One region of the Pseudarthrobacter sp. 1G09 genome, then DNA from elsewhere that is predicted to be linked to it. Evidence: riboswitches for the same ligand, from Rfam matches in the RefSeq annotation. Region 1 holds a riboswitch; each other region holds the start of a gene.
What was found. Region 1 has a riboswitch for S-adenosylmethionine ahead of ACP3TD_RS19145 (DUF1737 domain-containing protein). Riboswitches for the same ligand answer to the same signal wherever they lie in the genome.

Region 1 (4,502 bases):
GGCGGTGCTCGACCGGATCAGGGACAAGCTGGCGGTACTGACGGCGCTCAGTGCCAACTCGCCGTTCTGGAACGGGCTGCCCACGGGCTTCGAAAGCTACCGGACCCAGGCCTGGAACCGGTGGCCAACGTCCGGGCCCGCGGCCGTCTATGGTACCTACGCCGCGTACCGCCGGGTGGTGACGCGGCTCCTGGACAGCGGCGTGATGCTGGACGAAGGCATGCTGTACTTTGACGCGAGGCTCTCACGGAACCACCCCACGGTAGAGGTCCGGGTGGCGGACGTGTGCCTGCGCGCCGACGACGCCGCACTGATCGCCTGCCTGGTGCGGGCGCTGGTGGAGTCGGCCAGCAGGGAGTGGCGCGATGGAGTGGACCCGGCGCCCGTCCCCACGGTCCTGCTGCGGATGGCGTCGTGGCAGGCCAGCAACTCCGGGCTCACGGGCGAGCTGCTGGACTTTGGCAACTTCCGACCGGCCCGCGCCGCGGACGTGGTCCGGTCGCTGGTGGATTACCTGGCGCCGGTGCTGGACGAGCAGGGCGAGCTGACACTGGCCCGGCAGGGCGTGGAGGACATCATTGCCCGCGGCACGGGCTCGGCGGAGCAACGCCAGGTGCGGGAAAAGGCACTGGCAGGCCAGCCCGAGGACTTCGGCTTCGGCGCAGTGGTGAAGCACGCGGTCAGGGTGACCATGCGCGACACCCTGGATCCTTCGGAAGTGGACACCGTTCCCGAACTGCTGCGGGTGCGGCAGTCCTAGACCGCACTGCCGGGCGGGCCGCCATCAAAAACCAGGCAGGGCACACCGCCGGCGACGCCGCCCGTGTCCGGATCAGCGCCGCCGCAGCGGAAGCACCCTAGATCTGCTTGAGGGCCTGTTCCAGGTCGCCGATGAGGTCCTCGGCGTCCTCCAGCCCAACGGACAGGCGCACCACGCCATCGGTCAGGCCAATCGCAGCCCTGCCCTCCGGACCCATGGCCCGGTGCGTGGTGGTGGCCGGGTGCGTGATAAGGGACTTGGAATCGCCCAGGTTGTTGGAGATGTCGATAACCCGCAGCGCGTCCAACAGTGCGAACGCGGCCTCCTTGCCCGTGCGGCCGCCGGACGGCGCCAGTTCGAGCGTGAGCACCGTGCCGCCGGCCTTCATCTGCTTGGCCGCGAGCCCATACTGCGGGTGGGACTTCAGGAGCGGGTACTTCACCCAGCTGACGGCGGGCTGCTGCTCCAGCCACTCGGCGAGCCGCAGGGCAGTGGCCGAGGAGTGGCTGACGCGCAGGCCCATGGTCTCCAGGCCCTTGGTGAGCACCCAGGCGTTGAAGGCGGACAGGGCGGGCCCGGTGTGGCGCATCAGCTGCTTCACGGGACCGTCAATGAATTCCTTGGTGCCCAGGATGGCGCCGCCCAGCACCCGGCCCTGGCCATCAATGTGCTTGGTGCCGGAGTACACCACCACATCCGCGCCGAGCTGGCCGCAGCGCTGCAACAGGGGAGTGGCGAAGACGTTGTCCACCACCACTGTGGCGCCCGCCGCGTGCGCCAGTTCGCTGACCGCGGCGATGTCCACGATCTCCTGCATGGGATTGGACGGGGATTCGAAGAAGACAGCGGTGGTGGGCTCGGACAGAGCGGACCGCCACTGCTCCAGGTCCGGGCCGTCGACGAACACGGTCTCCACGCCCCACCGCGGCAGGATCTCGTTGAGGATCACAAAGCAGGACCCGAACAGTGAGCGGGCAGCCACCACGCGGTCCCCGGCAGCCAGCAGCGCACCGAGGGCAGTGAAGACGGCGGACATGCCGGACGCGGTGGCAAAGCATGCCTCGGTGCCCTCCAGCAGGCGGAGCCGTTCCTGGAACGTGGCCACCGAGGGGTTGCCGTAGCGGGAGTAGACGAAGCGTTCGTCCTCCCCGGTGAAGGCGCGTTCGGCAGCGGCAGCGGATTCGTAGACGAACCCGGAGTTGAGGAAAATCGCCTCGGATGTTTCCTGGAAGTTGGTGCGGTCCAGCCCGCCGCGGACGGCCTGGGTGTCAGGGCTCCAGCCGGCGGCGTCTTCGTTGAAGGTCACTTAGTTCTTTCCGAGGTTGGTGGGCAGGCCGCGGTTCTTCCATCCGTTGACGGTGCGTTCGCCGTAACGGTCCGGTTCGCCTTCGAAGCCTTCCAAGACGTTGTAGGAGGTGAAACCCGCCTGGGTTGCGGCCGTTGCCGCCGCGATGGAGCGCTGCCCGGAGCGGCACAGGAACAGCAGCTCGGTGCTGCGGTTCTCCGGGCCCTGCTGCTCAAGGTCGGTAATGAATTCCGGGTTGGGAATGCCGCCCGGGAACGTCCACTGGATGAACAGGGGATCGTTGTCCGTGGCCTTGGTGTCCGGGATGCCGATATGCGCCCATTCGCCCTCGGTGCGGACATCCACCAGGATGGCGCCCTGCTCCAGCTTGGCCCAGGCCTCCTGGGGTGTCAGGTCTCCTGCGTAGCTCATGCGTGGCCCTCGCCGTCGAACTCGGGTTCGTCAGCGGCGGATTCCAGGTGGTCCACGGCGGTGGCGACGGCGGCATCAGCGGAGGCGATGGCTGCGGGGAGCACCACGGCCTGGGCCACGATGACGCTGCTGCCGTTGAAGGTCGCGGCCGGGCTGCCGTGCAGCACGTACCCTTCCGCCAGGGCGGCCGAGATCCGCTCACAAAAAGCGCGGTCGTCCGGGCCGCTGATCAGGCGGTAGGACAGTTTCTCTTCGGGGACAGGTGCGTCAGACATGACGGATCTCCTTCTCTCACGCTTGCAGCTCGAATCGGTCGATATGCCGAGTATTCACCTGAGGCACCCCGCCGTGGAAGGAGGGTTGCCGACCGGCCAGTCAGGGCTTGGCGCCGGTACTCATTACTCCCCAAAAACGTAACACCTGCCGCCGGGAGCCGCACCGCCGCCGTCGTCATCTTCCGTAACTGAACCGGAAACACAGGGTCACGGGGGTGCGGAGCGCTTTCGGGGCAGCGCCCGACGTCGGCATTGCCGCAGGTGGGCGGGTTTTACGCTGCTTCCTGCATGCTTTCCCGGCGGGCCGCGACCGATAAAGTACAGGTGGGGCCGCTGCCCCATCAGGTCTTTGGCACCGGGGGTTTCCATGAGCACGCGTCCATCCGCGCGACGACGCACCAAGCCTTCGGTCCGTCGGTTCCGCGCGGGCGCGTTGAGGGTGTGGACGTTCCTTGCCGCTGTCCTTCTGGCAGCGTGTGCCGTGGTGCTGCCTGCAGGTGCCGCCCGCGCCGCTGACCTCAGCCCGGACGAGGGAAAGCCCCTGCTCGGGGCAATGCTGGAATGGGGTGAGGATTCCGCTGCCGGTTTCGCCGAACGGCTTGGCGCATCTCCGGCCGTCTACGGGCACGACCTCGCCCTGCCGTACCGCGCGTCGGAGCAGGGCAACCTCCGGGGCTTCCTGGAGCAGGCATCACTGCAGGGTTCGCATGCGATGTTCACCGTGAAGCCCAGCGTGCCCCTCGACCAGATTGATGACGCTGCGGCGGCGTCCTTTGCCCGCGAAGTGCGTCGGCTGGCGTCTGGCTTTACCGGGCAGGTGCTCATTCGATTTGCCCCGGATATGAATGCCAGCTGGGTGGAATGGGGCCAGCAACCCGGCGCGTACCGGAATGCCTTCCGTGCGGTGTCCGCGGCGTTCAAGAAGTCCGACGACGGTCCGCTGATGGTGTGGGAGCCGTACCTTGGCAAGGACTATCCCTTCGCCCGGAGCCGGAACGCGCCAGCGCCCGGCAGCGAGGGTTTCGCGTTGCTCGACACCAACGGTGACGGAACCTGGGATGGGGCGGACAGCGCCTACGGACCCTACTATCCCGGCGATGACGCCGTGGACTGGGTGGGCCTGACCGCCTTCCACGACGATACGGCCGGCGGGGCGGCGGTGAACACGGTGCCACGCGCGGGCGAGCTCCAGGAGATGCTTACGGCCTCCGGCGGGGAAAACTTCTACAGAGACTATTCAGCCGGGCGTGGCAAGCCGTGCGTGCTGCAGACCGCCGCGTTCTACAGCCCGTCCTCCGGGGGCGCGTCCGAGGTGGACGTCAAGGCCGGCTGGTTCGACCAGGTGGTGGGGGCCGCCACGTCCGCCGAGTTCCAGAAGACTGCGCTGGTGATGTGGGACGAACGGACCAGCACCAGGGATGCCGGCGTGGCGGGCATCAGCTGGCTGCTGACCGGCAACTCCGCCGTGGCCGAAGCTGCCCACGCGCGGCTGAAGGATTCGTCAATGGTGACAGGCCCCGTCACGGAAGTTGGCGCCGGCGGCAGCTATGTACGGGCCAACACCCTGACGGGCGCGGCAGCCTGGACAGTGGGCGTGGCGCTGATCCTCCTGCTGGTGGCACTGTGGCAGGTTCCCCGCAGGGTGAACGCCGCTACTGCCTGGGGCTACGCCGACCCGTCCAAGCGGGATTCCCGGGTGGACCTGCTTCGCGGCGTGGCCATCGTCTTCGTGGTGGTCAACCACCTGGGC
Region 2 (4,502 bases), 1.8 Mb from region 1:
ATGGGTGCGGCCAGCGTGGACCACGTCAACTACCTCGCGAACGCCGACATCTACGCCCTGGCCGGAACCTGGTCCGGCTGGGACCCGGCCACCGGATCGGGGGTGCCCGGTACTGTGGCCACCTGCCTGCCGGCCTGCGACCTGTCCACCCGCCAGCCGCTGGCACCGGCCCGCGCCCTCGTGGATGCGGGCATCCAGGTGGCCCTGGCCTCCAACTGCAACCCGGGCACTTCCTACACCAGTTCCATGGCCTACTGCGTAGCCACGGCCGTGCTGCAGATGCGGCTCAGCGTGCACGAGGCAGTCCGTGCGGCCACCTATGGCGGCGCGCTGGCGCTGCACAAGGATCGCGGCACAGATGCCGACGGCCAACGCGCCGTAGGTTCCATCGCCGTCGGACACCGGGCCGACCTGCACCTGCTGAACGCCCCGTCCGCTACCCATCTCGCTTACCGCCCGGGCATGCCGTTGACGTACGCTGTGTGGCGGGCCGGTGTCCGGGAACGGTAAACAGCGGACGTGCCCTCCGCAATTTGACGTTAGATGATCGTTTCGGGTCTGTTATGATCATGAAACGTCATCCGGAGCGGTGGCTGTTGTACCGAGAGGCCCCGCATGACCCGCACTGACCGCCTGACCGCCATCCTCGACTTGCTTGCCAGGACCGGCCAGGTGGAAGTGGACGAGATTGTCAACACCCTCGGGGTTTCGCCCGCCACCGCCCGCCGCGACCTGGACAGCCTTGCCAAGCGGCGGCTGCTGACCCGCACCCGCGGCGGCGCCACCACCGGCGCCCTCGCCTACGACCTGCCCGGCCGCTACAACCGGGACGACCATGCCGAGGCGAAGGAGCAGATCGCCCGGGCGGCGTCCGCCCTGATCCGGCCCGGTGCCGTCATCGGCCTGTGCGGTGGCACCACCAGCACGGCGCTGGCCCAGATCCTGGCCACCCGCGAAGACCTGAATGCCCCGTCCAACCAGTCAACGCTGACCGTTGTCACCAACGCCATCAACATCGCCGGGCAGCTGGCGGTACGGCCCAATATCAAGGTGATGGTGACCGGCGGCATCCTCAACCCGCGGTCCTATGAACTGGTGGGCCCGTACACGGACATCATCATGCAGAAGGTGGTCCTGGACATCGCCTTCATCGGCGTGAACGGCATCGACCCCGAGGTGGGCCCCACCAACACGGGGGAGGGCGAGGCCTCGGTCAATGCACTCCTGGCCAGCCGGGCACGGGTGTCCTATGTCATTGCCGATTCCTCCAAGGTGGGGGTGCGCGCTTTCGCCACCATGGACGGCTATGACTTCACGCGGCTGATCACGGACGCCGGCATCTCGCCGCGGGACAAGGCCGCCTTCGAGGCCAAGGGCACCGAGGTCATCGTCGCCCCCGTGCCCTGACACGGCGGGGCCATCAGCCCCGGCCCAGGAACTGCAGGCAAGATGGGTACATGCTGGTTCCCTCCCGCCGCCGCCTGGCGTTCGAAGTCTGGATAGTCCTGGGCCTGTCCCTGGGGCAGTCCGCCGTGTACTCGGTAGTGCAGCTCCTGGATAAGATGACCCGGGCGCCGCTGGCCGAGGGAACCTCGACGCTAAACCGCTCCCAAAGCACCCGCGAATACTTCGACCTGACCTATCAGCTCCTGGACATCATCTTCGCCCTCGTCCCCGTCCTGCTGGTGCTCTACTTCCTGTCGGGCTCCCGGCAGGCGGCCTCCGGGGACCTTGGAGCGGGGTCCGGATCAGCCTTCACGAAACTGGGCTTCACCTTCGCCCGTCCGGGTAAGGACCTGCTGCAGGGGGTGGGCCTGGCCGCCCTCATCGGTATCCCGTCGCTGGGCCTCTACGCTGCCGGCCGTGCCCTGGGGATCACTACCGCCATAATCCCCAGCGCCCTGGATGCCTACTGGTGGACCGTGCCAGTGCTGATCCTCTCCGCCATCCGTCACGGCATCGTGGAGGAAGTGATTGTGGTGGGCTACCTGATGGACCGCTTCGGCAAGTTCGGGTGGAGCGTGCCGCTGTCGATTGCCGTCAGTTCGGTGCTGCGCGGCAGCTACCACCTGTACCAGGGCTTCGGGCCCTTCATCGGCAACGTGGTGATGGGCATTGTCTTCGCCTGGATCTACACCCGGACCAAACGCGTCATGCCGCTGGTCATCGCGCACGCGCTGCTGGACATCGTGGCGTTCGTCGGCTTCAGCCTGTTCGGCAAGGCCGTCGGCCTGGGGTAGGCAGGGTTTGCCTGGAAATGGATTCGGCCGCCATGGGGTGGTGACGCCGTTGTCACCACCCCATGGCGGCCGAAGCTGTTGCGGACAGGCGTCCGCGTCTGTGGTCCGGTGTGCAACCGGACCACAGATGGAGGGTCAGAGGGTGACGGCTCCATTGGCGGTTTCGAACGTGACGGACAGGATGCCGGGGGTGCCGTGCGGGGCCACCCATTCGACAGCCACGTCCTCCAGCGGCTTCTCCACCGGCTCGCCCAGCCATTCGGTGACCCGCGAAGCGGAGCCGGCGATGGTAAGGCAGCTCATCTTGAGGCTGCTGTCATAGGCGTTGGACGGGTGCAGCGACGGGTCGCCTTCCCACTTGAGCATGTACGGGACCTGGGGGTCGGCGATGAGTCCCAGGATGCCGATCTGCTTCCACACCAGTTCCCGGCCGTCCGGGAACTTGCGGTTGCCGTTGACGGCCGAGCGCCCGAGGCGCTCTTCGAACGGGGCGAGGTCGTCCACTTCGACGCACCAGCCCATCCAGCCGCCGCCCGCCGCGGAACGGGCCCGTACGGCCTGTCCAAAGGGAGCCTTGTCCGAGGCGGGGTGGTCCAGGACCTCCACCACTTCGAGGTACTTGTGGCCCGCGAGCGGGATGATCATATTCCGGGTTCCGAACCGGGGATGCACCCCGCCTTTCACTGCCTCAACGCCGAGGGCAGATGCAATTCGTTCGGTAGTGGCCGCGAGGCCATCGTGTTCACAGGCGTAAGAGACGTGATCCATGCGCATGCCAACATCTTGGCACTTTGTGATCGGGCTCTCAGCTTAGGCTTGCCTTACTCGAAATTTCCGTTTTCCTGGGGATCAGTTTTCCGCCCTGCCGGCAGCCGCGGAGACCATGTTCGTCACAATCCTGTCCGCCGCCGCCAAGGTGTTCCTACACTGGGCGCAGGTCATGAGTGCCAGCGCCAAGCCCCGGCTCGCTGGCCGGCAACCCTCCATCCGCGGTGGGGTGCCCCGGGTGAGGACCTGGTTGTCCGGCAACGGCCGGGCGGCAAGCGCGGCCCGTACTGCTCTCAGCATGCCGGGCCCATGTCAAAGGAGCCTTGAATGTCCAACGGTTGGTCCTTCGAAACCCGCCAGATCCACGCCGGCCAGGAGCCCGACGGCGCCACCGGCGCCCGGGCCCTGCCCATCTACCAGACCACCTCGTTTGTGTTCCCCAGCGCCGAAAGCGCGGCCAACCGGTTCGCCCTGGCGGAACTGGCCCCCATCTACACCCGCATCGGCAACCCCACCCAGGAGGCCGTGGAGCAGCGCATCGCCAGTCTCGAAGGAGGACTCGGCGCCCTGCTGCTCAGCTCCGGCCAGGCCGCGGAGACCTTCGCCATCCTCAACATCGCAGAGGCGGGCGACCACATCGTGGCCAGCCCCAGCCTGTACGGCGGAACCTACAACCTGTTCGCCCACACGCTGAAGAAGTTCGGCATCACCGTGACGTTCGTGGCGGACCCGGACAATCTGGACCAGTGGCGGGACGCCGTGCAGCCCAATACCAAGCTGTTCTTCGGCGAGGTGGTCTCGAACCCGCGTCAGGACGTCCTGGACATCGAAGGCATCTCCGGGGTGGCGCACCAGGCCGGCGTGCCCCTCATCGTGGACAACACCCTCTCTACGCCGTACCTGATCCGTCCCCTGGAATGGGGCGCCGACATCGTGGTCCACTCGGCCACAAAGTACCTTGGCGGGCACGGCGCGGCGATCGCCGGCGTCATCGTCGACTCGGGCAAGTTCGATTTCAGCAAGGACCCGGAACGGTTCCCGGGCTTCAACACCCCGGACCCCACCTACAACGGCCTGGTCTACGGCAGGGACCTCGGGGAAAACGGGCTCCTCGGCGCAAACCTGTCCTACATCCTCAAGGCGCGCGTCCAGCTCCTGCGGGACCTCGGCTCGGCCGTCTCGCCGTTCAACGCCTTCCTGATCGCCCAGGGCCTGGAAACGCTGAGTCTGCGGGTGGAACGCCACGTGGCCAACGCCACCGAGGTAGCCCGCTGGCTGGAAGGCCGGGACGACGTCGAATCCGTCGCCTACGCAGGCCTGCCGTCCAGCCCCTGGTACGAGCGCGGCCGCAAGTACGGGCCCAAGGGGACGGGTGCCGTCGTCGCCTTCAACCTTGCCGGGGGAGCCGAAGCGGGGCAGCGGTTCGTCGACGCCCTGGAACTGCACTCCCACGTCGCCAACATCGGCGACGTCCGGTCCCTGGTGATCCACCCT
Region 3 (4,502 bases), 1.3 Mb from region 1:
AGGTCGGCAGGGGTGACAGGATCCTGCCAGCGGGTCACGTGCCCTTCGAGGCCCTCGAACTCGGGGCCCACCAGCGGCCGCTGTCCGGGCTTGTAGACGTCCCCGGCATGCATGATGCGGGAAAGCCGGTGCACCCACGGCACCGAGGTGTCCAGCTGGTTCCACACCAGTCCCAGCGTTCCCTGCGGGCGGAGGACCCTGGCCAGTTCCGTGCTGGCCGCGAGGGCGTCGCACCAGTGCCAGGCCTGGGCAACGCTGACGACGTCGAAACTTGCGTCATCAAGCCCGGTGGCCTCGGCGGTGCCGCGCAGGGCAGCAGCGGCCGGGTATTGGGCGGACAGTTGCGCGAGCATGTCCGCGGACGGATCGACGGCGGTCACGGACAATCCCAGCGCCAGCAGCAGGTCAGTGAACTTGCCCGTGCCGGCACCGACGTCGAGCGCATCATGGGCGCACGCGGGCACCAGCCACCGTGCCGATTCCGCCGGATACCCCGGACGGACCTTTTCATAGTGCTTGCCGCCGTCCTGGAAGCTCTGGCCGAGCTCCCGGCGCCGCCCGTGATCGAGCTTGGGCCCACCCCGAACCACGTACGGCCTCCTTCAGCTGATTCCCTGCGGGTACCGTCCGAATTTACCGCATGCACCCGGGCGCGGGCTTTACGGCCATCAGTCGTCGAGGCAGGGAGCTGCGCCGGCGGTTCCCGGGGTGTTCGGTGCCCAGTGGGGATAGGTCCTGGTGTCGTTGGCGGGCACCCACCGGCCGGCATCCACTACGTAGTCCCAGCCGAGCCCGTCCCGGCGGAGCTTTTCAATGCCTGCGAGGAGCCGCTGGGCATCTTCGAGCCGGGAGCCGACTCCGAAGCTTGCCCGCAGTGATCCTGATGGCAGGCCCAGGCGCTTCAGCAGCGGGTGGGCGCAGAAGCGGCCATCACGGAGTCCTACACCGTGTTCGGCGGAGAGGTATGCGGCTACCAGGCCGGCGTCGTAACCCGCCACCGAGAAGTTCACTACCCCAATGGTGTCTTTGTCAGGGTCGGTGTCCTTGAAGATTTGGTGCACCGTGACGCCGTCGATCGCCTGCAGGCCTTCCACCAGGTAGGCACGGATGGCCGACTCGTGGGCGTGCCAGCGGTCCTGGTCCAGGCTCGCGATAACCTGCGTTGCCCGCGCCAGGGTAGCCGCACCCAGCACGTTGGGGGAGCCGCCCTCATGGCGGGCCGGGCCGGTGGCCCAGCTGACGCCGTCGAGCTTTGCTTCCTTTACGGCGCCACCGCCGGCGAGGTGCGGCGTGCCGGCGTCGAGCCAGTCCGGGCGGCCCACCAGGACGCCGGCGCCAAAGGGTGCGTAGAGCTTGTGCCCGGAGAAGGCAAGGTAGTCGACGTCGTCGGCGCTGATGTTGACGCGGCGGTGCGGCGCCAGCTGGGCCGCGTCCACCACGATGCGGGCACCGTGCCGGTGGGCGAGGGCGGCGAGTTCCCGGATGGGAAGGATTTCGCCGGTGACGTTGGAGGCGCCGGTGACGGCCAGCAGGCTGACGCCGCCCTGCTCAAGCTCGGCGCGCACGGAATCGATGGTCCCGGCGATCGTGTCGGCGGCAACGATGCTCCGGTGGGGGACACCCTGCCACGGCAGCAGGTTGGCGTGGTGTTCGATGTCCAGGTAGAGGACGTCGCCGGCGGGTTTGCCGTCCGTGCCGGGGAGGCAACCGGCGAGCAGGTTAAGGGAGTCGGTGGTGTTCCTGGTGAAGATGACGGAATCGTCGGGACGTCCGCCGACGAACTCGCGGACGATGTTGCGCGCGTTCTCGTATACGGACGTGCTGATCTGCGAAGCGTAACCGGCGCCGCGGTGGACGCTGGCGTAGAACGGCAGGATCTCGTTGAGGTAGGCCGACACCACGGTCAGGGCCGGGGCGGAGGCCCCGTAGTCAAGGTTGGCGTAGCGGACGTGGCCGCCGGAGATCAGCGGAGCCAGGATTTCAGCGCCGGTAACCGCTGAAAGCGGACGTCCGGCGGCCGCCAGGCGTTCATCAGAGACGATTCCGGCGGTAATGGGGGAGTCGACGGCAGTAGTCATGGAGACCTCACTTCAGGACAGGACTCCGGCAGTGCTGGAATCCGCGCTTGCCGCATCCGCTCCGGACCGGCCTGGTCGTCACCCGGGGCACCCCACCGCGAATGGAGGGTTGCCGGCCAGCAAACCGGGGTTTAGCGCTGGCACTCGTGACCTGGATAAAACCATAGAACATCCGGCGGCCCGGCCTGAAGCCGGGAGGATTGTTAAGGGTTTTGTTACGTGCGGCCCGGAATCGGGACTTTCTTCGAAGATTACGACGGCGGGCGCCCCCTTTTGGAGGCGCCCGCGGTCAATTATTCGGAAGTAGGCCGGCCTACAGCAGGTCGTCCAGGCCGGGGTTCAGCCGGTGCAGCACTTCGGTGTGCAGGATGGAATTGGTCGCCAGGGCGTTCCCGCCGAACGGGCCGTCCTCGCCTTCAAGGGAGGTGAAGCGGCCGCCGGCCTCCACCACGATGGGCACGAGGGCGGCCATGTCATAGAGGTTCAGTTCGGGCTCGCAGGCGATGTCCACGGACCCTTCGGCCACCATGCAGTAGGACCAGAAATCGCCGTAGGCGCGCGTGCGCCAGACGTCCTCAGTCAGGCCCAGGAAGTCGTCAAGATTGCCGCGTTCCTTCCAGCCACCCAGGCTGGAATAGGACAGCGAAGCGTCGGACAGGGTGGAAACGTCGGAGACCCGGAGCCGGGTGGCCGATGCGAGGGAACGGCCCATGTAGGCCCCCATGCCTTTGGCGGCCCACCACCGCTTTCCCAGGGCGGGTGCGCTGACGACGCCCACCACCGGCTCGCCCTCATCAACCAGGGCGATGAGCGTGGCCCAGACGGGAACACCGCGGACGAAGTTCTTGGTGCCGTCGATGGGATCGATGATCCACCGCCGGGAGCCGTGGCCGGTGCTGCCGAACTCTTCACCCAGCACGGCGTCGCGTGGTCGGGAGCGTGAGAGCTGGCCGCGGATGGCTTCCTCGGCGGCCTTGTCCGCATCGGTGACCGGCGTCAGATCGGGCTTGGTCTCCACGTGGAGGTCCTGCGCCTTGAAACGGCTCATGGTCTGGTCATCCACGGAGTCGGCCAGGACATGGGCCAGGCGCAGGTCGTCGTTATAGGTCGAAGCGGGTTGGATCATGGTTCCAAACTACCGTCTGGCGCCGGTTCTGCCGGGAGGTCGGCCGTGCCGGTTGGCGCTGTCAGCTGATGGTGCCGAGCTCCTTGGCCTCCTGGGCTTCCATCCTGGGATCGGCGCCCAGGAGCCGGCGGAGCGAAGCCAGGCGTGCTTCACCGGTGGGTCCTGCATGTCCGCCTGCCACCCAGGCGTCGAGCCCGCAGTTGACGGCAGTGGCGGTGTGCTTGCAGCCACGTTCGCAATCATCAGTGCCCGGCGAAAGATCCGGGAACGACCTCAGGATCCGGTCCGGATCCACATGGGCAAGGCCAAATGACCGGATGCCCGGGGTGTCGATGATCCAACTGCCGGGAGGGGCGTCGGCCAGACGCAGGGCAAGGGCCGACGACGACGTGTGCCGTCCCCGTCCGGTTACCGCATTCACGCCGCCTGTGGCCCGTTCCGCGCCGGTCAGGGCGTTCACCATGGTTGATTTACCGACCCCGGAGTGCCCCAGCATTACTGTGACCTTGCCGCCCAGGTGTGCCCTGAGCCCGGCAACGGCGTCACTGTCCAGCCGGGCCGACAACCCGTCATCGGAGCGGGCGTCGATGCCTGACGCCTCCAGGTCGGCGGTCCGGCTGATGATGACCGGGAAGTCAAGGTGCGTGTAGTTGGCCAGGAACTCGCCGGGATCCTTCACGTCCGCCTTGGTGACCAGCAGGATCGGCTCGATGCCGGCGTCGTACGCTGCCACGAGGGCGCGGTCGATGAATCCTGTGCGGGGTTCGGGGTTTGCTGCTGCCACCACTACAACCAGCTGGTCGGCGTTGGCCACCACGGCACGTTCGATGGGGTCAGTGTCGTCTGCACTGCGGCGCAGGAGGGTGGTGCGGTCCTGGATTTTGACGAGCCGCGCCAGGGTGTTGGGGTCCCCGGACACGTCGCCAACGAGGGAGACGAAATCGCCGGCAACCACCGGGTTCCGGCGCAACTCCCGCGCCCGCGCGGCAATGACTGTCCGCTCATCGCCGGAGTCTTCGTCAACGACGGCGGTGTAGCGTCCGCGGTCGACCGTAATGATGCGGCCTGTTACGGCGTCGTCGTGGCTGGGGCGGTCCTTCGTGCGCGGCCGGGTGCCCTTTTTGTTGGGCCGGATCCGGACGTCGGATTCGTCCCAGGAGTCAGTCCTCCGCGGCACCGGCGAAACCTCCCGCGCCGTTTTCGGAGCCGTGAGTGGCGGGGGCCGGGCCTTGCTGTGCGAGCATGCCCGTCCACAGCCGAGGGAAGTCCGGCATGGTTTTGGCCGTCGTCGCGATGTC

Region 2: linked by a shared signal. The riboswitch ahead of ACP3TD_RS07550 (bifunctional o-acetylhomoserine/o-acetylserine sulfhydrylase) and the one ahead of ACP3TD_RS19145 (DUF1737 domain-containing protein) in region 1 are both predicted to bind S-adenosylmethionine.
Region 3: linked by a shared signal. The riboswitch ahead of ACP3TD_RS13055 (aminotransferase class V-fold PLP-dependent enzyme) and the one ahead of ACP3TD_RS19145 (DUF1737 domain-containing protein) in region 1 are both predicted to bind S-adenosylmethionine.

The regions. Positions count from the first base shown of each region.
Region 1 is NZ_CP188306.1:4,149,165-4,153,666, reverse strand. Features, by position in the region: gene ACP3TD_RS19160 (glutamate--cysteine ligase 2) at 1-760, shown strand, start outside; gene ACP3TD_RS19155 (O-succinylhomoserine sulfhydrylase) at 858-2,066, opposite strand; gene ACP3TD_RS19150 (rhodanese-like domain-containing protein) at 2,067-2,477, opposite strand; gene ACP3TD_RS19145 (DUF1737 domain-containing protein) at 2,474-2,752, opposite strand; SAM riboswitch class IV at 2,766-2,880, opposite strand; gene opgC (OpgC domain-containing protein) at 3,120-4,502, shown strand, end outside.
Region 2 is NZ_CP188306.1:1,639,534-1,644,035, forward strand. Features, by position in the region: gene ACP3TD_RS07530 (amidohydrolase family protein) at 1-510, shown strand, start outside; gene ACP3TD_RS07535 (DeoR/GlpR family DNA-binding transcription regulator) at 616-1,407, shown strand; gene ACP3TD_RS07540 (CPBP family intramembrane glutamic endopeptidase) at 1,458-2,240, shown strand; gene ACP3TD_RS07545 (VOC family protein) at 2,376-3,014, opposite strand; SAM riboswitch class IV at 3,177-3,292, shown strand; gene ACP3TD_RS07550 (bifunctional o-acetylhomoserine/o-acetylserine sulfhydrylase) at 3,336-4,502, shown strand, end outside.
Region 3 is NZ_CP188306.1:2,836,780-2,841,281, reverse strand. Features, by position in the region: gene ACP3TD_RS13060 (class I SAM-dependent methyltransferase) at 1-590, opposite strand, end outside; gene ACP3TD_RS13055 (aminotransferase class V-fold PLP-dependent enzyme) at 669-2,078, opposite strand; SAM riboswitch class IV at 2,117-2,230, opposite strand; gene hisN (histidinol-phosphatase) at 2,392-3,204, opposite strand; gene rsgA (ribosome small subunit-dependent GTPase A) at 3,266-4,381, opposite strand; gene aroA (3-phosphoshikimate 1-carboxyvinyltransferase) at 4,365-4,502, opposite strand, start outside.